Regions from separate parts of the Exiguobacterium sp. H66 genome, predicted to be linked through region 2. Evidence: riboswitches for the same ligand, from Rfam matches in the RefSeq annotation. Region 2 holds a riboswitch; the other holds the start of a gene.

The links. A riboswitch is a leader RNA that binds a small molecule or an ion and turns the genes downstream of it on or off. The one in region 2 is predicted to bind S-adenosylmethionine.
Region 1: linked by a shared signal. The riboswitch ahead of KNP88_RS08445 (LLM class flavin-dependent oxidoreductase) and the one ahead of mtnK (S-methyl-5-thioribose kinase) in region 2 are both predicted to bind S-adenosylmethionine.

The regions. Positions count from the first base shown of each region.
Region 1 is NZ_JACSMQ010000004.1:98,043-113,632, forward strand. Features, by position in the region: gene KNP88_RS08415 (nitroreductase family protein) at 1-154, opposite strand, end outside; gene KNP88_RS08420 (MarR family winged helix-turn-helix transcriptional regulator) at 583-1,032, opposite strand; gene KNP88_RS08425 (YczE/YyaS/YitT family protein) at 1,189-1,857, opposite strand; gene KNP88_RS08430 (DUF817 domain-containing protein) at 2,016-2,795, shown strand; gene KNP88_RS08435 (DUF2325 domain-containing protein) at 2,888-4,156, shown strand; gene KNP88_RS08440 (DUF975 family protein) at 4,224-4,898, shown strand; SAM riboswitch class I at 5,090-5,194, shown strand; gene KNP88_RS08445 (LLM class flavin-dependent oxidoreductase) at 5,267-6,325, shown strand; gene KNP88_RS08450 (ATP-grasp domain-containing protein) at 6,322-7,269, shown strand; gene KNP88_RS08455 (SRPBCC family protein) at 7,374-7,832, shown strand; gene KNP88_RS08460 (PhoX family protein) at 7,918-9,804, opposite strand; gene KNP88_RS08465 (ABC-F family ATP-binding cassette domain-containing protein) at 9,970-11,592, opposite strand; gene KNP88_RS08470 (prohibitin family protein) at 11,887-12,753, shown strand; gene KNP88_RS08475 (hypothetical protein) at 13,012-14,487, shown strand; gene KNP88_RS08480 (WxL domain-containing protein) at 14,503-15,210, shown strand; gene KNP88_RS08485 (WxLIP family cell surface protein) at 15,227-15,590, shown strand, end outside.
Region 2 is NZ_JACSMQ010000007.1:147,827-163,416, reverse strand. Features, by position in the region: gene KNP88_RS12440 (DUF4129 domain-containing transglutaminase family protein) at 1-521, opposite strand, end outside; gene KNP88_RS12435 (DUF58 domain-containing protein) at 518-1,600, opposite strand; gene KNP88_RS12430 (AAA family ATPase) at 1,597-2,553, opposite strand; gene KNP88_RS12425 (ABC transporter permease) at 2,924-3,949, opposite strand; gene KNP88_RS12420 (sugar ABC transporter ATP-binding protein) at 3,949-5,466, opposite strand; gene KNP88_RS12415 (sugar ABC transporter substrate-binding protein) at 5,463-6,542, opposite strand; gene mtnA (S-methyl-5-thioribose-1-phosphate isomerase) at 6,562-7,608, opposite strand; gene mtnK (S-methyl-5-thioribose kinase) at 7,605-8,774, opposite strand; SAM riboswitch class I at 8,851-8,953, opposite strand; SAM riboswitch class I at 9,158-9,259, shown strand; gene KNP88_RS12400 (2,3-diketo-5-methylthiopentyl-1-phosphate enolase) at 9,340-10,530, shown strand; gene KNP88_RS12395 (2-hydroxy-3-keto-5-methylthiopentenyl-1-phosphate phosphatase) at 10,527-11,186, shown strand; gene KNP88_RS12390 (methylthioribulose 1-phosphate dehydratase) at 11,183-11,803, shown strand; gene KNP88_RS12385 (1,2-dihydroxy-3-keto-5-methylthiopentene dioxygenase) at 11,819-12,358, shown strand; gene KNP88_RS12380 (arsinothricin resistance N-acetyltransferase ArsN1 family A) at 12,547-13,047, shown strand; gene KNP88_RS12375 (MBL fold metallo-hydrolase) at 13,121-13,876, shown strand; gene KNP88_RS12370 (pentapeptide repeat-containing protein) at 13,968-14,615, opposite strand; gene KNP88_RS15840 (Y-family DNA polymerase) at 14,825-15,590, shown strand, end outside.

The DNA.
Region 1 (15,590 bases), on a different contig from region 2:
ATGGTTGCATGTTGACGGAAGACGGTGCGAGTGTTGCTTCTTCAAGAATTTGTGTCATTTCTTCTTTTGAGATTTTTACGTCCGTGTCGTAGTTGCGGATTGAACGACGGCCTTTTACGATTTCCATAAAGTCAGTAGATGTTTGTGTTGTCATGAGTAAGCTCTCCTTTTTTTATCAAAAATAGACGAGAATACGCCCACTTCTAAACGTTCAGGGTGAAGCCCTAGTCCAAGTGGGGGATGAATCGTCTTCGGACAAGGCGTGTCTTCCGACACGTAAATTGTCCGACGCTCTTAGTTTGAAGACAATTAAAATCAGGAATAATTAAAATGTCACGTTCTTTGGAAACTGAAGATATAGGGTTGTGACAGGAAGTTCGTCTGTCACGTAAAATCTTCAACGTCCACCTTGCGGATGACCGAAGTAGCGAAAACCAAGCAGAGTAGGCATCCGCGCAAAAGAAACGGGCAAGATTAACGTTCAACCGTCGGGACGACGGGGTTAGCCTGATAAATTTTCGGCCGTTAGGTCGAATAACTCAGGAATCCTCCACCTCTTAGCGAAGCGTAGGTGGAGGTAGTTCAACGTGCAGTAGTTTTAGGTAATGTTAACGCGTTATCTTCAATACGCTGAATCATTTGTGCGAGTTGATCTTGTTCTTCTTCAGTAAAGCCGGTTAACAGCCTTTCCAAGAAGTCATCTTTTTGCTGGCGCAATTGTGTGATACGTGTGGCACCCTCTGCAGTTAATGAGACGAGGATGACACGGTTATCGCTCTCAGAACGGACACGTTGAATCATTCCGTTCGTTTCGAGATGTTTTAAATGTCGCGTCACGGCAGCGTTGTCGACATTGACGCGTTGTTGCAATTCTTTTTGACTAATCGTCTTTCCGACCTCGAGTTGGGCTAGTAAGTCCATCCGAGTCTGACTGAAGCCATCTGTACATAAATCAAATTTTTGCGCGATCGTCTTATTGACCGAGACGAGTGCATAAATGAGGCGTCCTTTTTCCGTACAAGAAATACTCAAATCATCACATCCTTCCCTTCGTTCCAAGAAACCTTTGACGTATCAAAGATTGATATGTAAACGAATATAACGTGTATTTTTTCTAGGTGCAACTAATCTGCTTCATCCACGAAAAAAAGATACCATTTCTTTCGAAACGATATCGAGTCAGGCGGCTCAGCTGATTTTTTGTTCGTTCGGTCGAACGACCCCAGCATCGATTGCGGCAATCATCCGCCGGAAATAGACTAACCAAAATTGAAGAAACGGTCCAATCAAAAAGATTGAGAGGATGGTCCCGAAAAAGACGGGGCCACCGAGTAACCAACCAAGACCACATGCCGTTATCTCCATGATTGTCCGCATCATCCGGATTGAGGTTCCGAAACGATCCGCTAACGTCAAGGTCAATCCGTCACGTGGACCGGCGCCGTATCCGACGGCGACGTATAGCCCTGCCCCCATGCCGATGATGAAAATACCGAAGATGAGCCATAAGGCGTTTAGCCAGACAGCTGAGAACGATGGAAGCAAATGAGAACCAAGTACGAGGTTCATGAAGACACCGACGAAAATTGCATTGACGAGTGTCCCGACTTGCGGTCGAATCCGGTCGAGTAAGTATTTGACGAGGACGAGCAGCAGACCGACGAGAAGAATGACCGTCCCGACTGACAAAGGTGTTTTGTTTTGAAGACCGAGATGCAGGACATCCCACGTCGAGACACCGAGGTTAGCGGTGATCATGATGGAGGAACCGACGGCGAGTAAAAAGAGACCGCTTAAAAATAAGAACCACTTCAACGTTGCGCGCAGCAACCAGGACGTATGGAAACGTTTGAACATCGTTGCGTGTCACCTCGATTCAATAAGATACGTATTCGTTAACTGTATCACGTTCGTGGACTAAAGCAGAAGCAACAAATTGTCGAATGTCCAACTTGAGAAGGAGGGAGGTACGGCGAACGTCTCGTATACTTAAAGAAAGAAGAGGAGGGACGTCGATGCGATTGATCCGCCATCTCATCCGTTTTACATATCTTGAAGCACTCTGTTGTGTCTTTCCAGTCGCCATCTTTGCTGCACTCGCCTTATCACGTTATTTGCCGAGTGAACCGATTGCCCGTTATGACATCCTGTTACTGTGGTGTCTGTTCGTCCAAGTCGCCTTACTCGTGACCCGTTATGAAACGAAAGAAGAGTTCAAGCTGATTCTTATTTTTCACGTCATTGGATTAGGACTTGAGCTGTTTAAAGTCCACGTCGGTTCATGGAGTTATCCGGAAGACGCATTTTCGAAGGTGCTGGGTGTTCCGCTCTATGCGGGCTTCATGTATGCCAGTGTCGCGAGTTACATCTGTCAGGCATTTCGGCGACTTGATCTTCGGTTTACGTCCTTTCCACGTCCGACCCTCGCACTTGCTGTCGGGAGTTTGATTTACTTAAACTTTTTTACGCACCACTGGATGCTCGATTTACGGTGGTTCTTGATGGGACTCGTCATCGTCGTCTTCTTTAAATCGTGGGTCTACTTCCGACTAGAGGATACGGTTTACCGTCTCCCGCTTGTCTTATCATTTTTACTAATTGCCTGGTTCATTTGGCTGGCGGAAAACATCGTCACCTTTTTTAAGGGCTGGGTCTATCCGCATCAGCAAGAGGGGTGGGCACTTGTCGATTTTGGCAAATTATCGTCTTGGTTCTTACTCGTCATCATTACCGTCTTGATTGTCGTCGTCGAAAAATACCGAAGTGACGACTCCGCAGTCGAAGTTAAATCGTAACCCATAACAAAAAAATACCAGGTTGTTTTTTTGCGCGGGTGAAGCATCATGACCTTGCTATAGTTGGAAAAAATAGCAAAGGGGTTTTTAACATGATGCATCACGTAATCGAACGAGCGAAGGAGTTAGTTACAAGCAAACTGAACATCGTCGAGACAGCAGACGACTGGGGTTTGTTACTTGAAGAAATCAACGGAATCGATGAATGGGTCCAGCTGTCGCAGTACTACGCGCCACGTCAAACAACGACGAAACTAGTAGAACGTCCGGAAACACCATCTAGCCTCCCGATCAAAATGATTCAGGAACGGAAGGAAGAAGTTGAACGGACTGTCGAACAACGGTATTCCTATACGTTTGAACGGCAATTAAAGGGTGGCTCGTTACGGGAATGGCCAAACAGTCATGTCTCAGAAAAAGAAATCCGTGACTGGAACCTGGAGCATGGGATGGAAGTCCGTGTCCAAGTCCTACATCAAGATGAGCGCCGGACGTCGCTTGAAATCTTAGCCGTCGTCGCGACGGATCAAGTAAAACCACTTGCAGAGCGAATCGTTTTTGAAAAGTGTATCGTCAAGAACCATGGCATCATCGAAGCGACGATTGACGGTCCACTGCAAGAGGAGACGGGAAAACCGTTCTATTACACGACACCACTCGAAGACATGCGGTTCTTCCAACTGAAAGCAGGTCAACTCGTCGACCTCGTCATGTGGAAAGGTCATCCGGAGACATTGACGATTGTCTGGAAACACGCATTTCATTACGAAGTACCGACCATGACGGAATTACCGGCACGCGACGTATCGAGTGGTTCGCCCGAGTCCGTCACTGCGTCACCTGCAAACAAACAGACGAAAACAGGACGCTACGACAAGATGATGCAACGGAAACCGAAGGCGAAGAAAGTCAAAAAAGAGCGGCGCCTCCGGGAAAAGAAAGTCCAGCAACTCGAACGTCTCGATACGACGACATTACCCGGTCAACCAATCGAATTCGTCGATAAAACGGCACTCGATTTTGCTTCCTACGACGGCATGCGTCTCGTCATCGTCGGTAATGAGCAACAGCGCGCCGTCTACCGCGACTTCTTTGCGGAGACAGGGATTGAATTAATCCATCTTGGCGGTGACGCCCAAGCTGCGAAAAAAATTGCCTGTCTCGCGAAAAAGACAGATGCGATCGTCGTCATCAAAAGTCGCGTCTCCCACGCAGCAGCGGCACATGTTCTCGTGCAAGCAAAAAAGCACGATATTCCGTTTGCGATTGAACGACTCGATGGACGACGCTCTTTGTATACGGCGTGCCAGCAACAACTTGAGAAAGCAATGGTCCAACGTTTACTAAAAGACAAGCGTTAAAAAGTGAAACCTCCTCAAAAATAAACCGTAAAGAAAGGTAGCACTTATTTTTGAGGAGGATCTTTCGATGTCAAAACAATTAAAATTAGCAGCGCGCGAGTCGTTGCAGGGACGATGGGGCTTCATGGCATTAATGATGTTGTTGTTCTTAATCATTCAAGGCGTTCCGAACGGATTTGCGTCCTCACCCGAAGAGGATTTCCAATTTATCGACCTGATTGGTATGCTCTTGACGGTGTTGACCTTACCGGTTGCAATGGGATGGTCATGGCTCGCCCTATCCGTTGCCCGAGACGAGCAGACGAAAGTCGCAGATTTGTTTGAGCCGTACAAAATGTTCTTGAAAGCCATTGGAGTGTCAATCGTCCAAACCTTTTTCTTAGGGCTATGGTTCTTACTTTTCATCATTCCAGGAATCATTAAGTCATTCTCTTACATGTTGACGTATTACATCATTCGGGACGAACCATCGATTGGCATCCTTGATGCCATTACGCGTTCACGCCAAATGATGGATGGACACAAAAAAGAGGCGTTTTTCCTCGTCCTTTCGTTCATCGGTTGGTTCTTGCTCGGAATCATTACGCTCGGAATCGGTTTCCTCTGGATTGGCCCGTACTTCAGCGTCACAATCGCGAAGTTCTATGATCGCGTGCGTGGGGAAGAAGTTTCGACGACTGGTCACCGGACAGCCATGATGGATGCAAATCACAATGACTCACCGTTCGTATCACCAGAATGAATTGATTTTGAACAGCACCATACAAAACAGGGATTGCCATCTTAAACCGATGCGCAATCCCTGTTTTTAGCTTCTAGACAAAGAAGTATCAAGAAACAGAGTGATTTTCCAAATGTTTTTTTAATTCCGATAGGAAAAGAAGGTTTAAAGGTTGCTTTACTCTGCTAAAAGATGTACGCTAATTTCAATTATTCTTATCACGAGAAGTCGAGGGACTGGCCCGACGACACTTCAGCAACCCCGCATGAGCGGAAGGTGCTACTTCCAAGAGGAATTTATTCCTTTGAAGATAAGAGCCGACAGTAGACATTCGTCGCTCTTTTCTAAACGAAAAGAGCGATTTTTTATGCAAAAAGGGGGCAAAGGGGATGGAATACGGATTTTGGTTACCAATCTTCGGAGGTTGGTTACGAAACGTCGAGGATGAACAAATGCCAGCGACATTCGATTATGCGAAACAAGTCGCACAGACGGCAGAACGGATTGGCTTTTCTACGACATTGATTGCAGAATTGAATTTAAACGACATTAAAGGAATAGCCGAACCGAGTCTTGAGGCGTGGACGACGGCAGCGGCGATTGCGGCGACAACGGAACGTTTGGAAATCATGACAGCCGTCCGGCCCGGTTTTCATAATCCGGCGACGACAGCGAAAATGGCGGCGAACCTCGATCAGTTGAGTAACGGACGTTTTACGCTCAACGTCGTTTCGGCCTGGTGGGAGGAAGAAGCCCGTCAATACAATGGGATATTTACAGCCCATGACGAACGATATGCCCGGACGGAAGAATTCGTGACGGTCATGAAAGGATTATGGGCGGACGCATCACCCTACAGTTTTGACGGAGACTACTATCAGCTGGAACGGGCAGAGCTTCACCCGAAACCCGTTCAGCGTCCCGGAATCAAGCTCTACGCTGGTGGTGAGAGTGAGACGGGGAAACAGACGATCGTCAATCACTGTGATGCCTATGTCATGCATGGGGGAACGGTTGATGAAGTCGCGACGAAAATTACGGATATGAAAATCCGCCGCGCGGCGACCGGGAAGCAGCCGCTTGCGAGTTTCGGACTGGCAGCCTATATCATCTGTCGCGAGACGGAAGAAGCAGCGCTCGAAGAATGGCGCCGGATTACGAACGTCAAAGAAGATGGTGCCGGATATGCCGGATATGACGACTTCGTCAGTAAATCGCAACTCGAACAACAGGTCAAACGAAATGATTACTCCGTCTCAAACCGTGGACTGCGTCCGAATCTGATTGGGACGCCGGATCAAATCGCAGAACGGATTCTTGAATTTGAAGCGGTCGGGGTGACGTTGCTCTTGCTCCAATTTTCTCCGCAACTCGAAGAAATGGAACGCTTTGCCCGCGAGGTCATGCCACGCGTCGAAGCGAAACGAAAGGTAGGTCAACTAAAATGACGAAAATTCATATTTTACACGAAAATCAGGAATGGACGGATCATTTAATCAAGCGACTCGAGGAACTCAACTTACCGTATGAACAGTGGCACCTCAACGAAGGGGTCGTCCCGCTCGACGAAACACCACCGGAAGGCGTTTTTTACAGCCGGATGAGTGCCTCGTCCCATACACGCGGACACCGGTATGCACCAGAATTGACGGAAGGGGTCCTCGCTTGGCTCGAAGAACATGATCGGACCGTTTTCAACGGAACCCGTGCGTTACGACTCGAGGTCAGTAAGATCAACCAATACACCGCCTTACGCAAAGCAGGTATCCGTGTTCCGAAAACGACGGCAGCCGTCGGACGTGATCAAATCGTCCAAGCCGCTCAAAACATCGGAGTGTCGTCGTTCATCACGAAACACAATCGTGCCGGTAAAGGACTCGGCGTTCAATTGTTCCACTCGATTGAAGCACTCGAGACGTATCTTGACGGACCGACATTCGATGAGCCGGTCGACGGCATCACGTTGATTCAAGAGTACATTCAAGCACCTGAACCGTATATTACGCGTTGTGAATTCGTTGGTGGTAAGTTCGTCTATGCGGTCCGTGTCGATACGTCGGAAGGATTCGAGCTCTGCCCCGCGGATGCTTGTGTCATCGATGATTTGTTCTGCCCGGTTGGGGAAGAGGCGGCAGAGACACCGATGAAATTCCAAGTTGTCGATGGGTTCGATGACCCAATCATCGCTCAGTATGAAGCGTTCTTGCAGGAAAATAAAATTGCGGTCGCCGGGATTGAGTTCATCAAGGATGCGGACGGGACGATTTATACGTATGACGTCAACACGAATACGAATTACAATTCGGACGCTGAAGCGGCAGCTGGGAAGTTTGGGATGCTGGAACTCGCCAAATTCCTCGGTCATGTGTTAGAACGTCAAACCGTGAAGTGAACATCAAAATCCACTTGAAGTAAGAAAAATACCCTGATTGTGCCGTAGTCGAGCGTTAGAACGACGGACATCAGGGTATTTTTAAACTAAAAGGAGGTGGTGTCATGGTGACGTGGCGTGAAGAAAAAGTACTTGCGATTCCAATCGAACAGGCGTGGCATTTGTTTGATCACGATCGACTGCAACGACTCATTCCGGGGGTAGTCCAACATGAGGTGATTGAACGTAAGCCGGGCGTCGTCGGATCGACGTACCGCCAAACCTACATGCAAGGGAATCGTCTTGAAACCTACATCGTGACCGATCTCGCTTATACGAATGAACCGGACTATAAACAAAATACGATTGGTTTTACGTTAGCGAAGATGTTTCGCCTTGAGATGTCGTTTGCGCTGAAGCGAATCGATGCGACGAACTGTCGTTTGATTTACACGGGGAAAAATGAAGGCGTCAACTTCGTCGGTCGCAGTCTCTTATCGTTAGGCGGAGAACGTGAAAACGAGAAAATTGTCAAAGGATTTCTCGAGCGGCTCGAAACAGAGGTTAAACAAATCCAAAACTAAAAACAGGTGTCTTCCCTTCCGGTCATGACGGAAACGGGGAGACACCTGTTTTAGTGAAGAACGACGCAGTCGGTCATTGTTCTACTTAATGGTGGTGCGAGTATGATTTTGTGCCTGTCGGAAGACCGGAGAGGTAGCCGACACCACCTGTTTTTTGGATGCCGATGCCATCTTGCATCGCTTGTTCAAGTTCTTTCGGGTCAACTGCTGTGATCTGCTTGCCGTCAAGACCTTCACCTGGGTGTTGGTAGTTGCTGAGCAAGTAGCTATAGCCACCGACACGATCGAGCGAACGGAGTCCAGTTGCTTCTGCACCGACGGGAACCGATAGGATACGTGAGAGTTTCTTCGTTTTCAAGTCGTATGCCCAGACGAAGTTATTCGTGTGCAGTGAGCTGTCCTCACCGATGAACAACGTATTCGATGCAGCAGAGTAAGCGAGGTTATCCGGGTTTGCGACGAGGTTCGGATTCGCTGTGTTTCCGTAAGCATCCGGTTGCGCTAAATCTTCACCGATGACAAGGGCGTTCATCCGTGTTGGAACATAAGAGCTGTCGATTTTTTTAGCACGACCGAGATTGAGTTCATACGTCACGCCAGATTCACGTTTTTCGAACTGGATGTCATCTTGGACGGCACCGGCTTGTTTTTCTGTGCTACCTGACACGTATGACAGCGCGATGTATGCTTTCTTGTCTTTTTCGTTGACCGTGATGCCTTCCATCTTGTTGAACTCAGATGTCGCACCGAGTATCACACCATAACGACGTGATTCGAGGAAAGCAGCTGCTTTCTCCATGCCTGGTTTCACTTTCAAGTACTCGACGTTTTTGCTTGCTGCCGTTTTGACTGCTGTGAAACCTGGTGTCGGTTCAGTCGCCGTTTCGAAGATGTCGCTGAACGTCGTCCCGTTGTCGATGATCTTTTTGACAGCAGCATCTGACGAATGGCCGAGTTTAATCCATTCGAGTTTACCGGCGCCGCCTTCAGTTGCCTTCGTCTGGTTGAACTTCGCTGCGTAAAGTGTTCCTTTTGAGAAGTCTTTTTTCTTATCCGCGACGTACATGAACATCATCGTGTTATTGCCGTCATCTCCGAAGATTGCCGTTTTTTGGTCAGGTAAGACTTGCATCATCTCGTGTGAGAAACGACCTGTACTGTAGTGCTTGACGACAGACGATTGTCCTTTACGGTCGACTGAAATTTCAGGTGTGAAACCGTAGAAGTATGGGTTGGCTTTACTTGCGTCACCGAAGTAACGTTCTGCGAATGCAGAGACTTCTTTATACGCGGATGAATTTGAATCGGCTTCGAACGCACGCGCATCCGGCTCGTATTCTTCAGAACCAAGGTGTGTTCCCCATGGCGTCGTTGATCCGTTACATGGTGTCCACAGTCCATTGACGTTTTTGAAGTCGATTTTGCTCGATTTTTTGACCGCCAGTTTACCGGTCTTTTTATCCTGTGTGACTTCTGTCAATGTCATCGACGCCGGGAGTCCGCGGACGGCGTTGCCTGCATTGTCGATTGAATCGTATTCGAAGTGCGAGACCAAGTACTTCTTACCGTGGACTTCGAGTAAGCTGTTCGAGTCCGGTGCGTCCGAGACGAATGCTTCCGGCTTATCAGGAACACTGCGATCGATGATTGGATCACCATTGACATCGATCGGTGTACCGGCTGCGATTTTTTGTCCTTTGTTGTCGACGATTTTATCTTGCGACAAGAACAATTGGTTGTAATCGAGTGCTTTTACTTCTGTTTTACCATTCTTATATGTGATTTTAACTTTAGCATCTGTATATGTTTTAACCATTTGATCAATCGTCTTTGGTGCATGCATCGATAAAAATTCAATGTGTTTGATGGCTTGATGTGAACGATGTTCGTTTGATTTAGCATCTGCGAGTGTTGGAATCAGACTCGATGATAAAAGTGCTGCCGATAGACCGACCATAAGTGTACGTTTCATGTATGTTTCCCCCCATGTTGTTTTAAACTCGTGTTGTGGCTACGTTCTTAATTAAAACAAGCGATTGTGTAGGCGGTGTAAAGGAAGCGAGACAGTCTGGTGTCGGAAGGTTAAGAATGGATTTACAAAAAAAGACTGTCCTTTATGTAAAGGACAGTCGGCAGATCAATGTGCGTATAACGCAGTCAATTGTTGTTGAATCGAGTCGTTGTTGAGGTACTCGTCGTACGTCGTTTCTTTATCGACGATTCCGTTTGGTGTGAGTTCGATGATCCGGTTCGCAATTGTTTCGACGAACTGATGGTCATGCGAGCTGAAGAGCATCGCACCTTTGTAAGCAATCAAGCCATCGTTGAGTGCTGTGATTGATTCGAGGTCTAAGTGATTCGTCGGATCGTCAAGGACGAGGACGTTTGAACCACTGAGCATCGCTTTCGATAACATACAACGGACTTTTTCTCCCCCAGAGAGGACTGACGCTTTTTTCATGACTTCTTCTCCGGAGAAGAGCATCCGACCGAGGAAACCACGGAGGAATGTGTCACTTTCATCAGCTGGTGAGTATTGGCGCAACCAATCGAGAATCGTTTTGTCAGACCCTTCGAAGAACTCCGAGTTGTCTTTTGGCAAGTACGATTGTGACGTCGTAACACCCCATTTGAATGTCCCGCTGTCTGCTTCCATTTCACCCATTAAAATTTTAAACAGTGTTGTGATGGCGATATCGCTTTGGCTGATGAATGCCACTTTGTCTGTTTTATTTAATGAGAAACGGACGTTGTCAAGGACTTTGACGCCATCGATTGTCTTCGAGAGACCTTCAACCGTCAACAAATCGTTTCCGATTTCACGTTCCGGTGAGAAACCGACGAACGGATAGCGGCGTGATGACGGACGGATGTCGTCAAGTGTGATTTTATCGAGCAACTTCTTCCGTGACGTCGCTTGTTTCGCTTTTGAAGCATTCGAGCTGAAACGCGCGATGAAGGCTTGAAGTTCTTTAATTTTTTCTTCTTTTTTCTTGTTTTGGTCGCCAGCCATCCGTGAAGCGAGTTGGCTTGACTCATACCAGAAATCATAGTTCCCGATATAGAGTTGAATTTTCCCGTAGTCGAGATCGGCCATGTGCGTACAGACGTTGTTGAGGAAGTGACGGTCGTGGGAAATAACGATGACCGTGTTCTCAAACCCGATCAGGAATTCTTCGAGCCATTTGACGGCTTTCAAATCAAGACCATTGGTCGGCTCATCGAGTAACAGAATATCCGGCTTACCGAACAACGCTTGCGCGAGCAAGACTTTAACTTTTTCTCCACCTGTTAATTCAGCCATTGTTTTTGTGTGCAGGCTTTCTTTGATTCCGAGACCTTGAAGGAGCATCGCAGCTTCAGACTCAGCTTCCCAACCATTCATTTCTGCGAATTCTCCTTCGAGTTCAGCGGCACGCATGCCGTCTTCATCCGAGAAGTTTTCTTTCATATAAATTGCATCTTTTTCTTTCATGACTTCATACAGACGTTTGTGTCCCATCATGACGGTTTCGATGACTTGGAACTCTTCATATTCATAATGATTCTGACGGAGTACGCCAAGACGCTCACCCGGTGTGATGATGACATCGCCTTGTTGTGCTTCGATGTCTCCTGCAAGAATTTTGAGGAAAGTCGATTTACCGGCGCCGTTCGCACCAATCAGACCGTAACAGTTACCTGGTGTGAACTTGATGTTGACGTCTTCGAATAATTTGCGGTCCGCAAAGCGGAGGCCGACGTTTTGTACTGTAATCATATAGAGATGAACCCTCGTTTCTAGTGTGTGATGTGCTGTTACGAGTGTACCACAAAATGATACGGCTCGTTTCAAGGACAAAGTTTTTTACATGTTAAGACAGATTCTAAAAATAAGCAACCATGGTCATGAAACATTTTCTGAAATCAACCGTATAAGTTAAAGAGACAGGATGAAGGAGGGATGAGAAATCATGGCAACATTGTTTACCTTACTGTTTTTCGCACTCATCGCCTTGTTAGGAATCGAACTGTATAAATATATCCAAGACAAAATTGACAAAGGGGACTCATAATGAGAAAAATCAAACCAAAGAAAAGAATTAACCCAGCGATGATCATCGCCGGTGTCATCGTCGTTGCACTCCTTGCCATGACACCGTTCATCGTCGAACAGATTGAACCGGGGCAAGTCGGTGTCGTCTACAAACCGTCAAGCGGTGTCCAGGACGAAACACTTTCGCAAGGGTGGCACGTCGTTTCACCGATCACACGTGTGACAGAGTATCCGATTCGGACACAAACGAAGTCGCTCGACAACATGACACTCGCGACAAAAGACGGGAAGAACATCGTTGTCGACTTTACGTACAGTTTTGCAGTCTCTCCCGATCAAGTCACGAAAGTATTCAATAAGTTCGGACCGATCGAAATCGATGAAATCGCAGATGGCTATTTGAAACAACGTTTATATGATGCGTCACGAGAGCAAATTTCGAAAGTAACTGTACTCGAATTGTTCGGTGAAGAGTCAGGAAATGTTTCAACGAGCATCCAAACGCAATTTGCAGAAGACGTTAAAAAAATCGGTTTCATCATTGAGGACGTTGCACTCGGTGCTCCGAAACCAGATGAAAAAACACAAGAAGCCATCGATTCTCGTGTTAAAGCCTCACAAGAGCTAGATAAGAAGAAAACGGATCTCGCGATTGCCAAAGCTGAAGCAGAACGACTTCGTGTCGAAGCACAAGGGGAAGCAGATGCGCGTTTGATTGAGGCGCAAGGTCTGGCGAAAGCACAGAAGGAACTTCAAAAAACGTTGACTGCCGAAATGATTCAATATGAAGCTGTCAAGAAGTGGGACGGGAAGTCACCACTTGTGAGCGGGTCGGGCAGCATGGTTCAGTTACCACTTCCAGATCAAGAAACAGAGAAGAAATAAGTAATGAAAGTACACCTTCAGACGAGAAGGTGTATTTTTTTATGGTTTTTTTAAGTAGTAAATTATAATTTTGATAAAATGAAACGATCTAATAAATGAGTTATATCAAGCAAATAAACATATTTCAGGAAAAAAATAAGAAAGATACCTCTTTTTAATTGTAAAATAATTGGTTTATTTTAGTATTTATAAGGTAATTATTGAAGTGAGTCATGAATGAGTTAATTGTAATCGGTCGTTAGGAGGGGGAGGTAGTGGTTGATAAAAAAATCTCCAATCCAATCTATCCCAACAATACTAGTGCTTAGTATTTTCTTGTCAGGCACACACGCTTTAGCGAATGCAACTTCGACTACGATTAAAGGTAATCTGACGTTAAAAGAATGTGTAAGCATTCTCGAAGCACAACCGTCACCTGACCAAAATGCAATCGATTATTGTGAAAACACCTTGAAGGAAGCAGAAAATGAATTTATCGAAGAAACAAAAAAGGAAGGAGACGATAGGGCAAAAGATGAGGATCAAGCGGTCGTGCCACCAGAAAACGACGAACTTGATCACATGGAGCCTGCGTCACCGGAAGCATCTTCAACACCCGAGACTGAAATACCCCCGACACCAGAACCTCAAGCACCAGAAGAGGAAGAGTCCCCAACACCCGAGACTGACATACCCCTGACACCAGAACCTCAAGCACCAGAAGAGGAAGAGTCCCCAACATCCGAGACTGAAATACCCCCGACACTAGAACCTCAAGTACCTGAAGAGAAAGAATCACTAGTATCCGAGGATGAATCATCAACTGCACCAAAGTCACAAAATCCTGCATTAGAGGATAAGGAAATACTTGTCGACGAAGGAGCGGAAAAAGCAGAACAAAGAGGAGCACTCGATGTCGCGTTGGTAGGATCGGTCAACCTGACCGCCGCCTATGAAGCAGCGCAAAGGAAAATTACGTTGACTGCGGATATGCAATCCGTTTTGAGTTTAGGATTAGGAAGCAAATACGTGATTTTTCAACTCCCACAGGAAGTGATGCAATCGATTCAGGCAGGGACAATCAGTTTGAGCTATTCCTATACAGGAGTGCTGGGCGCGAAGGTTGCAAATGTACCGGCCAGTTCGATTCAACAAAACGGCAATCAAATTTATGCAGAAGTCGGTTCTTTGCTTGCACTCTCACTTTTATCAAAAGATATCTTTACGTTAAGTTTCAAAGTCAATCCACTTCCGGTCGGAACAAATTCAGTTTATACATTTGAAAGTTCATTGACGAGTAGTGTAGTCGATTTGGATGTTTTAAATAGTGGTCTTGGAACGGCGACTTTAACAATCGGTCCCGTATTTCACCTTAAAGTACCTGAAGTCCTCGATTTTGGAACACAGGAAATCGAAGGGAGAGAGGGTGTAATCAATCGAAAAACAACGATGACGATTGAAATCTCGCATCAAAATGCTTTGAATTATGATTGGAAACTTCGCGCTAGGTTGACGGCACCACTCTCGAGCGAGGGAGGTGATGTACTAGATGACGTGCTGCTTTTTAAAGTCGGTGCGACAAATCAAACGTTACAAACCATTGATAGCGAAATTGCATCCGGGAAAATGGGAGCGACATCAACGATTTTGACGTATGGACCAAGTGAAGGAATCATTCTCGATTTGACAGGGAAACGACCACGAGCTACTACGTATCAGACGCAAATTCAATGGACATTAGTCAATGCACCATGAGAAGGGGAGATTTGAATGAAAAAACAGTCAATCGTTACTTCATTGTTTGCTAGTGCACTACTACTAGGTGGACCGTCCCTCGTATTTGCAGAAACGTCTTCAGGAAGTTCAACCGCGACCATCACTTTTGAGACGAATAAAGCACCCGACATTCTGGATCCAGCCAATCCCGATGATTCGTACACACCTGATCCAGGTAAGGGTGAAAACACACCGACCGGTAATACAGGACCGTTGACACTAGATTATGCCCCGAACTTTAACTTTGGGACACATGAAATTCTTGGAAGTGATGCTATTTTTGAATCGATTGACGAAAAACCCTTTCTACAAGTGACAGACCGGCGTGTCGTGTTGTCTGAATGGACGGTTACTGCCAAGCTGAATACGTTCACGAGTGGAGGGGAAAACACATTGCCTGGAGCATCATTATCGATAGCGGAAGGCATCGTGAATACGCCTACCTATAACGTCGGGGCGGCGGCACCCGTGACAAGCGCGATTGAATTGCTTGCGGGTGGTGAAGCAGTAGATATTTTAACGTCGACAGCTGGATCGCCTTACTCTTGGTTACTATCTTGGTTGGGTACTGATGTATCACCTGAGACGGACGGATCACTTTGGTCGAATGCCAACATTACATTGAATGTTCCATTGAATCAGCAAATCAAAGGAACGCACGTCGCGACAATCGACTGGGTATTAACGGATTCGATTCCTTGATTAAGGAGGGGATGGGTTGATTAAACGTGGTATACAGTATCTTGTTGGAGTAAGTGGAGTCATCTATCTACTCATGACCGGAGTAGTTGTCAGTGCCGAGAGTAACGTCAATTTTTCGGTTGAAGCGATACCGAATGAATTTCAAGTGGATTCCGGTGTCACGTATTTCGATTTAAGGATACCTCCGGAACAACGAACTGATATGAAAATTCGGATTTATAATCACGGATCAGACGATCAGTCCTATCTTGTCTCGCTCCGAAATGCGACGACGAACGGGAACGGATTGATTGTATATGAAGAGAAAGAACCATTGAGGCTCGCGGAAGTGTCGCTATCCGAGTTAGCTCGCGTCTCGGAAAAGCCGATTACAATTAAAG
Region 2 (15,590 bases):
TAAGAGGCAGTCGGTCGTTCATTGATTTCTGTCGCATACAACAAAAGTAATGCCAGGAGGATCGGATACAAGATGAACTGGTCACCCGAGTAATCCGTCCATGTGTCACAATAGGCGATGAAACCGATCACACCGACGGTCAACCCAACAACAAATCCCCGATTCGGGAAGGTTCGGCGACCAAGGTAGCCGATTAAAAAGCTAATTAGACCGATCGATAAGGCGAAGGCCGGTCGTCCCGGCAACTCCCCATTGATGACACGTGATACATCATCCGTAATTTCACCTAATAGTCGCCACGGGGCCTCTCCCGGTGTCAAGATGAAGTAAAAAGACACCATCAAAGCAAGTAGACTGCCACTTAAAAACCACCGTCTTCGGACGTGCGATAGCAGGAGTGGTGTCAAAAGAAGCGGCAAGAAAGGAACGATGCTGTCAAACGTCGTCAGTTCCAGTAGCGGGGGCATGAAGCTCGCAAGTAGTAACGCCGCGAGTAAGTTCCAAATCAGTCGTCGACTCATCGGCTCCCCCTCCTTTCCGGCGTATAGACATGCACGGTCGCTTCCTGTCTGATTTTAGACATCCACATCTCGTTATTCGATTCAAGGTCCGGCGTGATGAAGAGGACGTTTCCACTCAGACGTAATGCTTTTGAGGAATACTCCCACGACTCAATGAACGAACGGGTCCGACTCGGTTGAGCCGTCATCAAATAATGTGTCAGCTTCGCCCCTTCAAGCGGTAGGGACAGGGACTGGACAGCATGACCGACGAGATGGATCCGGTAATTCAAGCGCCGTTTGTTGAGTTGATCGGTCGCATCGGCAAGCATCGAAATGCTCCGTTCGAACTGCGCATCACTCACCGTTCCTTCATCAAAAACAATTGTCGTTTCCCGCTCTTGTTCCCGTTCAAATGTCTTCGTCATCAAACCTTGGCGTTTCGCCGTTGCCTTCCAATCAATCTGGTTCATCCGGTCGCCACTGACATATTCCCGGACTCCAACGACGGTAAAGGATGACTGGCGCAAATCGAGCGAAACGGGCGAAATTCCGCCGTCCCCCCGATCGTCTTCATGTGGCAACTGCGTCGCGAGCCGTGCCGGTTCTATCGCGAGATATGTTTCGACCGGGTAGAGTTTTTTTCGCATGAATACACCGAACGGATCCGTAATTTCAATCACACAACCAGGAATCTGATACAGTCCACGACGAATCGATGGAATGACATATTCAATCTGTTCCGTCTTCCGGTAATGGGCACGTAACGAGCGCCGAATGTCTAAACGCTCCGCACTCAACGCTTCCGGTACTTCCTCTGTTACTTCGACGGTCCCGACAAGAAAGGGGTATTTTCGTCTAACTTGTAAAACGACAGGAATGTCCGTCCCGGCAATCAACATCTTATTCGAAACTTCTCGCGTCGCGACGGCTTTCGTCACGGGCCAGATTAAAAAAATCGTCCAGTAGACAGTCAAACCTGCCATGACGTAGAACAGTAACGAGGCTACATTTCCACCATCCACACGGGCGTAAATCCACAATGCCGTGACCATCAGGAGCAGGACGGCATAACGCCAGCCGATTTGCCACCGTTTCATAAAGACTCCACGTCGTGTTGAATCGGCACCGCAACTTCTTTTTTCACCTGTTCCAATACCCGTTCAGCCGACTGTCCGTGGTAGCGAGCATCTGCCGTCAAAATCAACCGGTGTGATAAGACGGGTGTCAACAGGTGTTTTACGTCATCGGGTAATACGAATTTCCGCCCTTCCATATAAGCCCAGGCTTGTGCAACTTTCATTAAAGCAATCGATGAACGCGGACTGGCTCCAAGGTAAAGCGAAGCATGCTCACGCGTGGCCTGGACGAGCTGAACGATATATTTTTTAACCGGTTGTGAAACGTGGACTTCCTTGACTTCTTCCTTCATCCGTAACAATTCGTCGCGCCCGATGACCGATTCGAGCGTGTCGATTGGTTCATCGCGTTCGAATCGATTCAGCAACTTCATCTCTTGCTGAAAATCCGGATAGCCCATCTTGACTTTGACTAAAAAGCGATCGAGTTGTGCTTCCGGCAATGGATATGTCCCTTCATGCTCAATCGGATTTTGCGTCGCCATGACAAAGAAGGGATTCGGAAGCGTATGGATTTCTCCGTCCACCGTTACATTTGCTTCCGCCATCCCTTCCAGTAACGCCGATTGTGTTTTCGGAGAGGTTCGGTTGATTTCATCCGCGAGAACGATATTGCCCATCAATGGACCCGGACGATACTCAAATTGACTTGTTTTTTGGTTATACATCGAAACACCCGTTAAATCCGAGGGGAGTAAATCGGGTGTGAATTGAACACGCTTAAAAGTCAGGCCGATTGAGCGACTGAATGCGCGCACGAGCATCGTTTTCCCGACACCCGGTACATCCTCAAGTAAGACATGTCCTCCGGCAAGTAGCGCTGCTAACGATTGTGTAATAACATCTTCCTTACCGACGATTACTTTTTCTACGTTGTCGATGATTGCTTGAATCTCCCTTGTGTATGTTCGCATTGTCAGGCCCCTTGCTCTTTAGTAGTTGAATTTTCTGACTCTTTCTATCTTCTCATACCCGTAGTCCCTTTGGAAAGGCATATGAGTCTCTCAATACGCACAAAAAAGGGGGCGCCGCAGAGCGACTCCCCCTTTGTGTTTCAGGAACGATTACATGCCGTAAACCGTTCTTGATTCGTGCAGAGTGCACGTAAAACACGGGTACAATCCGTGTCTATAAACTTATTCCGTTCGTCAAGTCCGGTGATCCTCTTCTACTCGAAGCGACATGCGATCGTTCCCTCTACATTGATAATCATTCATGTGCATCACCATCCTTTCATATATTGAATATTACCGAATCTATTCGAAGTTAAACCTTGTTTTTTAATTATTTTTTTCGAAACCGGTAATACGTCGTTGCTAAAGCAAGTGCAAGGACAAGCCCCTTAATAATATTTAATGAGTAATACGGAACAGATAACATAACGAGCCCATTCTCAAGAATCCCGACTAAGCAGGCTCCGACTAATGTCCCGAGTGCGTTCGGTTTCCCTTGTCCGGCAAACGATGAACCGATGAAGGCAGCCGCGACTGCCGGCATCAAATAGCCGGATCCGGCATTAATCTGTGACGATCCAACCTGCGACGCAAGCAGGATTCCTCCGACTGCCGCAAGTAGTCCAGCAATCACGTAGGCCAGTGCCCGGTAACGATGCACCGGGATTCCCGTCAAGTGTGCCGCCTCCGGGTTTCCGCCGATGATGTATAAGAAGCGACCGTGTCGTGTATGGTTCAAAAACAGATGCGTCACTGCTACGATGGCGAGCATGATTAGGATGATCCACGGTGCCTGACTGATTTTTAGAAAGGCCTCCGGAATCATCCCGACTGTCGGTGTTCCGTCGAGACGGGGCATCCCGGCACTGATTGATCCGCCGCCGGTATACGTCATCGCCACCCCTTCAAAGATGAACATCGTCGCAAGCGTCGCAAACAAGTCGGGAATCTTGAATTTGACGATCAATAACACGTTGACCAGCGCGACGCTCAAGGCAATCAAAATCGCCAAGCCGATCGACAGACCAAGCGGAAGGCTGTACCAGACAAAAAATGAGACGACGAGCGAGCTCGCAAAGGTCGCGGTCGAACCGACCGATAAATCAAAGCCGTTGACGGTCAGCGAGACGGTCAACCCAATCGCGATGATCGTCACAATCGAGATACTGCGCAAAATATTAATCAGGTTCGCGCCCTGTAAAAAGCTTGGTGCCGTCACGGCAAAAAAGACGATGAGTGCAAGGATTGCGAGGACGATCCCCCAGTCATTCAAAAAGCGTAACAGCCGTTTACCGGATGCGTGCCGCTTCGTGTTTGGTTTTGGTTCCGTCGTTGGTTCGTGAAGTACCTCGTTCATCAAGTCATCCCCCCTGTCGCATACAGCAGTAATTGGTCTTCCGTCGTCTCCGACGTATTCGTCTCGAACACGATTTTCCCGTCATACATGACATAAATCCGGTCCGTCACCGCCAGCAATTCATCGAATTCACTGGACGCATACAGAATCGCTTTTTGCTGTCCGGCCAGTTGATCGATCACGTCGAAGATTTCCCGTTTCGCCCCGACGTCGACACCTTTTGTCGGTTCATCGAGCAGCAGGACCGCAGCATCGGCGAGGAGCCATTTGCCGATCGCGACCTTCTGCTGGTTCCCGCCGGATAAGCCTTCCACGCGTTGCGTTTCATCCGTTGATTTGATCGCCAATCGTTTGATGATAGCGTTGGCGGCAGTCCGTTCCGTTCCCGTCTTGACCCAACCGAACCGATTTACGAATTGTTTGAGACTTGCCGCGGTCATGTTTTGATAAATCGGATCCGTGACAAGGATGCCTTCTTTCCGGCGTTCTTCCGGGACCAGACCAATCCCGTGTCTGACTGCCTCGTGCGGCGACCGGATGGTTGCCGGTTCGCCGGCTATCCGAATCTGTCCCCCCACAGTCGGAGTCGCTCCGAAAATCGTCTTACAGAGCTCGGTTTTTCCCGCTCCGACAAGTCCGGCAATCCCAATCACTTCGCCTGCATGAACTGTCAATGACAGCTGATCCAGCTCCCCCGGGACCGTCACTTGATCGAGCTCGAGCAACGCTTGCCCGACGGTTCGGGTTTGCCGGTCCGTCTGTTGCAAACGTCTTCCGAGCATCTGTTCAACGATTGTCTCTTTCGTTCGCCCGGCTAATGCTTGGCGGGCGACAAGTTTTCCGTCACGCATGACGGAAATCGACTCACAGATTTCAAATAATTCCTGAAGGCGGTGTGAGATGAAAATCACGCCCAATTGTTCGCGTGTCGCGAGTTCCTTGATGATGCGAAACAAATGTTCCGTCTCCCGTTGACTGAGCGGCGCCGTCGGTTCATCCAGGATTAAAAAACGGCTGTCTTGAACGAGTGCCCGGGCAATCAAGACCAACTGTTTGTCGGCAAGGCGCAGTTCGCTGACCCGTTGCCCGACATCAATCGAAGCCTGGAGTTTCCCGAGCGCCTCCAAGGCAATCTGTTCAAAACGGCGTTGCCGGATGACCCCTTTGAGCTGTCCGTTCGTCAACAAATCGAGACAAATGTTTTCCGCGACCGTCAAGTACGAAATCAATGCCGTATCGACTTCTTGGTAGACGATTTCAATTCCCGCCCGTTTCGCGGCACGCGGCGAATCGATCGTCAACGGCACACCTTCAAACGAAATCGTCCCGTCATACGCCGCATGCGCTCCCGCCAATACTTTCATCAGCGTCGACTTACCGGCGCCGTTCGCTCCGACGAGCGCATGAATTTCCCCGCGGCGGACGGAAAAGTCAACAGCATCAAGCGCTTTGACACCGGGGAATTCAATTGAAATCCCACGCATCTCGAGCCGGTTCGTCGCGTCCAGCTGCGTCATTTCGCAGCATTCGCTTTCCGCAGTTTTTCCATCCACGGTTCATTGAATTTTTCGGATGTGCTCCAGCCCTTGATGATCGTATCGAGATTGTACATCGTCGTATCGGCTTTGAGCGCCTTTTGCTCGACTAATTTAGCGTCCAGATCAAAGCTGTCCGGTGTTTTTTCACCGGCGAGTTTTTTCGCGAGCAGACGCATGTCCGTCTGTCCGATCAAGTGGGGATCGACGGCACTCGTCGACACCCAGTTGCTCCCCTTCTCACGCATCAGGTTGATGTCCTGATTCGAGACATCGATTGAAATCAACGGGATTTCCTGACGTTTGTTGTCTTTTAAGGATTTATAGGCGCCTTTCGCGACTTCGTCCCAGGCTCCCCAGACGGCATCGATGCTTCCTTTCGGATATTTGGCGAGAATCGCGTTCATCTTCGTCGCGATATCGCCCTGGACATCCTGGAAATTCGTCGGTCCGACCGTTTCAAGTGTCTTGATTTTGCCGTCCGCTTCATACGTCTTATAGATTTCCTGACGGCGGTCCAGCGGTGCGAATCCCGGACCGAACCACAACTTGATGACCCGGACCGGCTTATCGTCTTTCACTTTCGTCACTTCATCGAGTGAAAGTTCTGCCAGTTTGTGATCATCTTGGAACGTCTCCGTGATGCCTGTTAACGTCTGGTCCTTTTTCTTCGTCACCGTATCAAACGTCACGACCTGAATCCCTTTGTCGATCGCCGGTTTAATCATGTCGTAGGCATAATCTTCTTTTCCGTGCGAGATGATCAGTCCGTCATAATCCTGCTGAACGGCTTGCGCCACCAGTTCCTTGAACTTGACGTCATTGCCTTCGGAAATGAACGTGTTGACCTTAAACCCAAGTGCCTCCCCTTCCGACCGGGCACCGTCCAAAAATTGTTTCGTATGATCATCGGACGCCAGATTGCGGATGACGGCAATCTTGATGTCGCCTTGGACACTTTCCGGCACACCGCTGATTTTTTTCGCCGGTGTCGCTTCACTATTGGCGCAAGCAGCCAGCAAGACTGCCGGTGCGAGCAAGAATGCTAATTTTTTCATCTCGATCTCCCCTGTCTGTTTAGATGACCTGTTGTCCGATTGCCTGTTCGATCGTTTCCACGCTCGGCCGTTCAATGACGCCGAGTTCCGTGATGATCGCCGTAATGAGCTCGTGCGGTGTCACGTCAAACGCCGGATTAAAGACCGCTACACCCGCTGGCGCTGTCATCTGTCCGGCAAACTGTGTCACTTCACGGGCATCGCGTTCTTCAATCTCAATCTCGTCTCCCGATAAACTCGTCACATCAAACGTCGACAGCGGTGCGGCGACATAAAACGGAATCCCGAAGGCACGTGCGAATAACGCCAGCTGGAACGTCCCGATTTTATTGGCTGTATCCCCATTCCGGGTAATCCGGTCCGCGCCGACGATGATGGCGGTGATCTGCTTTTCCTTGATCGTATGTGCGACCATATTGTCCGTGATCAAGGTGACGTCAATCCCTGCCCGTTGCAGCTCCCATGTCGTCAAACGTGCCCCCTGCAACAAAGGTCGGGTTTCCGACGCATAGACGGATAACGGGATGCCTTGTTCTTTCGCAAGATAAAACGGGGCCAGTGCCGTCCCGTACGCCGCTGTCGCAATCGATCCGGCGTTACAAATCGTCAACACCCGGTCTCCCGCTTGAAACAGCTCCAACGCATGCACACCGATTTGCCGTGACGTCTTGGCATCGGCTTCATAAAGGGCGATTGCTTTTTGTTCCAGACGTTTCGGCAGTTCCTCGAGTGTTGTGCTCGAAAGGATAAGCTGATTCAGCGCATCAAGTACGTTCCGCAAATTGACGGCGGTCGGCCGGGTCGCCAGTAATTCCGCCGATACCGTCAACAGTTTTTGTTTGACCTCGTCAAGCGATCCCGTCGTCCGAAACGCTTCCTGCACGAGGACGAAACCACCAAACAGACTGATTGCCGGCGCCCCCCGGACACGAAGTTGTTTAATCGCCTCGACCGCTTGCGCCAAATCATGAATGACTTCGTACCGTTCTTCTTGCGGAAGACGGGTCTGGTCAAGGATTTTTAAGCACGCCCGCTCATAGATGACACTACGGATAAACTCGCTCATCGGCTCAATTCCTCCGTCACGTCGAAATTCCGGAGGTCCGTAAACGTCTTACATTCGCCGCGCCGTTTAATCAATGCCGTCCCGAGGCGTAGGGCATGACGTTTCCGTTCAAGGCGCGTCGCCGCATCCGGAATTTGTTCCAAATCAGCGACCGGTGCCAAACCAATCGTCCGCCGGATCAGTTCACAACCGGCGAAACCAAGCGCGTCTTGGAGAATTGTACTGAGGACATCATCGACAAGCCCGGGTACCGTCCGGAAAGGTTCGACGGCTTCCCGTTCCCAAAGTGCCGTGAACGTCGAAGCAAACGTCAGCCAGAACGTATCGATATCCTTCACCCGCGTCTCCCGCAACTCAGCATAGTTCGGATACGCCGCAAAGCAGAGGTGGGCAATGAACTGACCGACATCAAACCCGAACGGTCCGTAAAAAGCGAACTCCGGATCGATGATTTTCGTTTCGCCCGCGGAAGCAAAAATGCTTCCTGTATGTAAATCCCCGTGTAATAAGGCTTCCCCTTTCGTGATGAACAACGTTTCGAGCTTCGCCACTTCCCTCTTCAGTTTTTCGTCCTGCCAGAGCTGCTGTACGTCTGTTTCCAAGCCGCTCTCGATGTTGTTTGTTTCCGCGTCGTAAAACGGATCCGTAAAGATTAACTTTTCCGTGATGTCGCATAAATCCGGGTTGTAATAGTCACGTGCGACCTGTTTTTTTCCGACTGGACCGAGCGCAAAATCTGACGTGAAAAATAACGTCCGTGCCAAGTATGAACCGACATGCTCTGCAAGGAGCGGATACGTTTCGCCTGCGAGCAATCCCATCCGAACGATTTGCAGGTGCGACAAGTCCTCCATCACTGTATACGCTTCTTCATGACTGGCATGAAAGACCCGTGGAACGAATGGCGTCGCGTATTTTGCGAATTCCTTCAGTGCCAACTGTTCGATCCAGGCCCGCTCGAGTGACAAGGGCCAGCTTTCCCCGACGACTTTTGCATAAGGTAATGCCTGCTTCAAGATCAAACGTTCTTTCCCTGCCTGAATCCGAAAGACTAAGTTCAAGTTCCCGTCGCCGATTTCTTCTGCCGTCGCTTCTTCCTGTCCGATGAGTCCGAGTTCCCGGACACGTTTAATGGCGTCCTGTTCTGTAAATGCTTGATATGCCATCTTGCTTCCCCCTTCATTTCTACACAAAAAAACGCCGCTTTTCGTCATAGAAAAGAGGCGCGGGGTATCATCCGTCCTCTTATCTCTCAGACGAATGTCTGTTGGATGTAGCACCGTGCCGGATGGTCGGTTGCTGCGGCGTCTTCGGGCCAATTCCCTCTGCCAACTCACGATAAGAGTCATATGTGGTTGTGGTGTTCGATGTTGATTCGAATATTACGCCCGTCTTAAATCATCTGTCAATTCCAATTTTTAGTGAAAAACCATTTAAAAGACCGCCATCTATAGAAGTTGATTTCAAAAAAAATAAATTTTCAAAAAATTATTTGACATCACGTCCATCTCATGTAAAAATTGCAATTAGATTTCACAATTTCATCCAATTCTTATCAAGAGCAGACGGAGGGACGAGCCCTATGATGTCGCAGCAACCGACCAGTTGGCACGGTGCTAATTCTTGCAGCTAACACGCTGACAGATAAGAGTCCACGCGCAATTTTTCATGGTCTCTTGTCATTGACGAGGGGCCATTTTTGTATTTTTTAACAAGGGAGAGACGACGATCATGGCGTACATTACCGCAACTTACCACCTCGGCGTGACCGATCAGTTACCAAAACGGGCAGAGCAAATCGCCCTCGGTCTGACGGTCGGCTCATGGACCGATTTGAATCACTTGGAACAACAACAGCTTGAATCCTTTAAAGGACAAGTCGTCCATACGGAAGAACACGACGGGAAAGGATATGTCACGATCCGTTATCCGGAACACAACGTCTCACGGGACTTTTCGGCGATTTTGACGACCGTCTTCGGCAAGCTGTCACTCGACGGTCAAATCAAACTGACGGATCTTCAGCTTCCCGCTTCGTTCACACCGGATTTCCCCGGTGCTAAATTTGGCATCGAGGGCGTCCGCCAGTTGATCCAAGTCCATGACCGCCCCCTGTTGATGAGCATCTTCAAAGGCGTCATCGGACGGGACCTCGTTTTTTTACGGGAACAACTGGAAGCCCAGCTCGCCGGCGGGATTGATCTCGTCAAGGATGACGAAATTTTATACGACAATCCGCTGACACCGGCACTCGACCGGGCGCGGATCGGACGGGAAGTCCTCGATGCACACTATGAACAGACCGGTAAACGGGCCCTTTATGCGATTACGTTGAGTGGTCCGGTCTTCCGCTTGAAAGAGCAGGCGAAACGACTGGTCGAAGCCGGAGCGACAGCCCTCCTGCTCAACACGTTTACATACGGGCTTGATGTCTTGCGGGAACTGGCAGCCGATCCGGAAATCCCGGTCCCGATCTTTAATCATCCGGCGTTGAGCGGTGCCTTGATCGCCAGTCCCGAGTACGGGATTGCTGCCCCGGTCCTGCTCGGAACGTTGCCGCGGATTGCCGGTGCCGACTTGACACTGTTCCCGTCGCCATATGGGAATGTCGCCCTCGCCAAAGACCTGGCCCGCGGGATTGCCGTCGAAGCGACCCGAATCGGTGAGACCAAAGCAATTCTCCCGGTCCCGTCCGCCGGAATCCACCCGGGTCTCGTCGCCCAGCTTGTTCGTGATTTCGGCGTCGATTCCGTCATCAATGCCGGGGGCGGTGTCCACGGTCATCCGCAAGGTGCTGCGGCCGGAGTCATCGCTTTCCGCCAGGCACTGGACGCAGCACTGGCCGGCGAATCACTGACAAGTGCCGCCCGCCGGCACGAGGAATTACGTGTCGCCCTCGATGCTTGGGGGATCACGAAATGACGATCCGGATTTTATGTGACTTTGATGGAACGGTAACGGAGCACGATAATATCATCGCCTTGATGCAGGAGTTCGCTCCGCCGGAAAAATTTGAACCGTTAAAACAAGGTGTGCTCGACCGGTCGCTCTCGATTCAGTCCGGCATCGGACAGATGTTTCAGCTGCTTCCGTCCAGTCAAAAACAGGACTACATTGATTTCTTGATGAAACGGGCGGTCATTCGTCCCGGCTTCGACACCTTGCTCGCCTTTGCCAAATCAAACGAGATTGATTTTTCCATCGTCAGCGGCGGGATCGACTTTTTTGTCCAGCCGATTCTTGCGGATGTACTGACGGACGAAGCGATTTATTGCAACGGCAGTGACTTCAGACAGGAGACGGTTCAAATCGAATGGCCGCATGCCTGCGACGCAGCCTGTACAAATCAATGCGGCTGTTGCAAAACCTCGATCGCCCGGAAGCTGAAGCAGAACGGTGACACAATCATCGCGATCGGCGACTCCGTAACAGATTTTGAACTGGCTAAGCAGGCGGATCACGTTTATGCACGGGATTATCTGATCACGCTATGTGAACAGCACAGCATCCCGTATACGCCGTTTGAAAACTTTCATGACATATTGAATCATCTGCAGACAAAGGTGGTGTACACATGACCTTCTTAAAACGATATGAAGAATTACGTGCCGTCAAACAGGAACTTGCAGCACGCGACTGGTTCCCCGGCACAAGCGGCAATCTCGCCATCCGGACAGCCGATCAACCGACTGAATTTCTCGTGACGGCAAGCGGGAAGGACAAACGGCAGGATACACCGGACGACTTCGTCCATGTCGACGCGTCCGGTCAACTGATCGGCGAACAGACGGGTCGTCCCTCTGCCGAAACATTGCTCCACGTCGAGGTCTTCAACCGAACGACTGCCGGGTGTTCCCTTCACGTCCATACGATTGACAATAATGTCATTTCGGAACTGTACGGCGATCAAGGCGAGATTCGGTTTGCCGGTCAGGAAATCATCAAGGCACTCGGCCGTTGGGAAGAAGATGCGGAAGTTCGTGTGCCGATTATCCCGAACCATGCCGACATTCCGACGCTTGCCGCTGCCTTTGCAGCACATGTACATGCCGAGAGCGGCGTCGTCCTGATTCGCAATCACGGCATCACCGTCTGGGCACCGACTGCCTTTGAAGCGAAAAAACAGTTGGAAGCATTCGAGTTTTTGTTCAGTTACACCTTAAAACTACAAACGTGCCGACAGGCGATTCATTAAAAGGAGGAATTTACAATGGCAACAGTACTTTTCCAACAGACAAACGAACGGTATACGGATCAAAATGAGGTCTCTTCATTCCTTGCTTCACGCGGCGTCTTATATGAACAATGGGACGTCTCGAAGTTACCGGGCGACCTCGTCGAGAACTTTACATTAACGGATGACGACAAACAGACGATTTTAACGACATTCGCGGACGAGATTAAAGATGTTTCGGAACGTCGCGGTTACCAGACGGCTGACATCATCGCACTGTCGGATACGACACCGAATCTCGATGAATTACTCGTCAACTTCCAAAAAGAACACCATCATACCGATGACGAGGTCCGCTTCATCGTCAGCGGCCATGGCGTGTTTGCGATTAAAGACGAGGAGGTCGGCTATTACAACATCGAGCTCAATCCCGGTGATTTGATTTCCGTTCCCGTCAACACGCGCCACTACTTCACGCTCCAGGAAGACCGGAAAGTGGTAGCAATCCGAATCTTCGTCACGACGGACGGCTGGGTGCCGATTTACGAGCGGGATGCCCTGTCTTCAGCAAACTAATTCAGTCCGGTCCGGCCCAAGTCTTCTAGCGATAGAGGACCTGGGCTTTTTTTGTACTGAAACGTCGTCTGACAAACATGTTTGAGGAAAGCGCGTGTCCGGGAGCATTTCCTATTCTAGAAACATGCCGTTTGTTTCGTCCATCTCCGATATAATGAAGAAAAGGACACAAAAAGGAGCTGACGTGTATGATGATTCGTCTCGTTCAAGAAGCCGACTTACCGGACGTGCTCGCCATTTATAATGAAGGAATTGAAGACCGCATCGCGACGCTCGAGACGGATACGAAAGATCTCGCCTTCATGCAGCAATGGTTCAGTGAACGCTCCGAGCGACATGCCGGTTACGTTGCCTATGAAGGATCAAAGATTCTTGGCTTCATTTCGCTCGATGCCTACAATCCGCGTCCCGTCTATCAGTCCGTCGGCGAACTGTCCGTCTACATCACACGGACCCACCGCGGACAAGGAATCGGAAAACGACTACTCGACATCATCGAAGAACATGCAATCATTCACGGCATGCATAAGCTGATTCTTTTTACGTTCCCCTTCAACCGGATCGGACAAAAACTCTACATCAAAGCCGGATTCCGAATCGTCGGTACCTTTAAAGAACAAGGAATGTTAAACGGGTATTATGTCGATGTCCTGGCCATGGAAAAAATTCTCCCTAAACCGGACCAATGATGTTTTGGATTAAAGGTTCGACAAGTCGGGAATATGAGACGAGGAAGATTCGTACAAGAAAGGAAGATTGCCTGTGAACATCCAGCAAATTCGAAATGCGACACTCGTCTTGACCTATGCCAACCAAGTTTTTTTAATTGATCCTTTTCTCGGTGAAAAGGGTTCGCTTCCTCCGTTCGACCATACACCGAACACCCACCGCAACCCCCTTGTCGACTTACCGGTCGATGTCTCGACCTTACTCGACCCGGATGCCGTCTTCGTGACACATCTTCACGCCGATCATTTCGATGAGGCTGCCAAACAATTGTTACCGAAGACGGTTCCGCTCTATGCCCAAAACGCGACGGACGCCTCTGTCATTAAAGAGGCCGGTTTCACCGACGTTCAGCCGTTCGACCAGGGTGTGACACTCCGCGATGTCAAAGTTTTCCGCACGAACGGTCAACACGGCGTCGGCGAAATCGGACAACGGATGGGACACGTATCCGGTCTCGTCTTTACACATCCCGATGAGCCGACGCTCTATATCGCCGGTGATACGATTTGGTGTGACGACGTCGATTCTGCGATTGATACCTATGCACCGGATGTCATCGTCGTCAATAGTGGTGCCGCCCAGTTCCAGACCGGTGAACCGATCACGATGTCGGAACGTGATTTATTAGCGGTCCATGCGGCAGCGGCTGAAGCGACGATCATCGTCTCGCATCTCGAGGCCGTCAACCACTGCCTGCTCCGCCGCGATATGATTGCTGACTTTTTAGCAGCAAATCATCTCTCCGCTCACTTTTTGATTCCGGACGACGGCGAGACGCTCTCCTTTTAAGTCTCTCCTTCGAGAGTCGTATGAATACAAAAAAACCGGACGTTTTCCGTTTCCCTAAAAGGAAGAGGAACAGCGTCCGGTTTTTTCATGTTCATTCTTGCGGAATGACAAGACCCAGCAAACGAGCGAAGGCGATTGCTTGTCCTTCCGTCACGATCGCCCCTGTCAAAAAGCGTGGATCAATCGTAATCCCCGAGACGTCCGCTTGTCGCAAATCGAGTCCTTTTAACGGAGTTTCAACCCACTGGCTTTCCATCAATTCAACATCCTCAAAACGTAAATCGATGAGTTTCCCTTCGAAGAATTGTGTCTCCCGCATCGCCGTCTGCTCGAACGTTACTTGTCGGAGCGATGTCCGAATCACTTGTAAGTAATTCGCCTGGCATGCTTTTACCGTGACATGATCAAGCGTCGTTTCTTCTAATTGAACCCCCGTCAGGCGGCAGTCCTGAAACAGAACGCGATGAAAACGACTGTCACGGAACTGACAACCCGTCAAATCGCACTGCTCAAACCGGACATTTTCAAATGACGCGCGATCAAACACGAGACCCGCAAATGAGACATTCCGAAAACAGACTTGATTGGCATCGATCCGCTCCGTCAGCTCGATGGGTAACGTTTCTTTTTCATACAGCATTTGATACAAGTACGGATCATCGATTTCGATTTCTGCAAATGTTTCGACTGCTAAATTATTCGGGACATCCGGTAGATGGATCATCGGTTTTTTCTTCATTCTCTCCCAACCCTTCTTCTTCTCAGTCCTTAGTGTACCAAACCTGTTACCTAAATATGACCCAAGAGGATGATCTCTAAAGTCATGCCGCGCTCTAAAAAGTGATGACATGTACACTCTTTTTCAATTTTTGATTTGAGACACTTTGAGACCGTGCTAGAATCAACATAAATAAAATAAGAACAAACGTTCTAAAAGGAGTGATTTTCGTGTCTTCTGATGCGGACTTTCCAAACCAACGTATTTTTTGCGTGGATAGTGTCTCTTTTTATGCCAGTTGCGAGTGCCATTACCGAAATCTACCACCATTAACAACAAAATTAGCCGTCGTTTCCGATTTAAAACGGAGCGGCTCCGTCATTTTAGCGGCGAGCCCTGCTTTGAAGACGCTTGGTATCAAAACGGCAAGTCGTCTCTACCAGATTGAACAACTCCCGTATAAGGAACGAAAGCAGATTCACCTCGTCGAACCACGCATGTTATGCTACATGAAAACGTCGATTCGTGTCCTCGATGTGCTCCATCAATTCGGACCACCGGAAGTGATTCGCGTCTACTCGATTGACGAAAGTTTCATCGACATGACGGGAACGGAGCACCTCTTCGGTACGGATTTTGAAGCTGCTAACCAATTACAGTCAGCTATCCTGGAACAAACCGGCATTCACGTCCGAATCGGGATTGGTCCTAATAACGTCATCGCGAAACTTGCCCTTGATTTACTCGGGAAAAAACAGGGCATTGCGCGTTGTGGTTATGCTGATGTCCCCCGTCTCTTACATGACTTTCCCGTTCGTAAGATGTGGGGGATCGGTCATCAAATGGAGCACCATCTGAATCAATTAGGCATCGAGACGATCGGCGATTTGGCGGCCGCACCATTAGAAACACTACACGAACGTTTTGGTGTCATCGGTGCCGAACTTTGGCATCATGCATGGGGCATCGATCAATCTCCGACGACGATTGATCCGA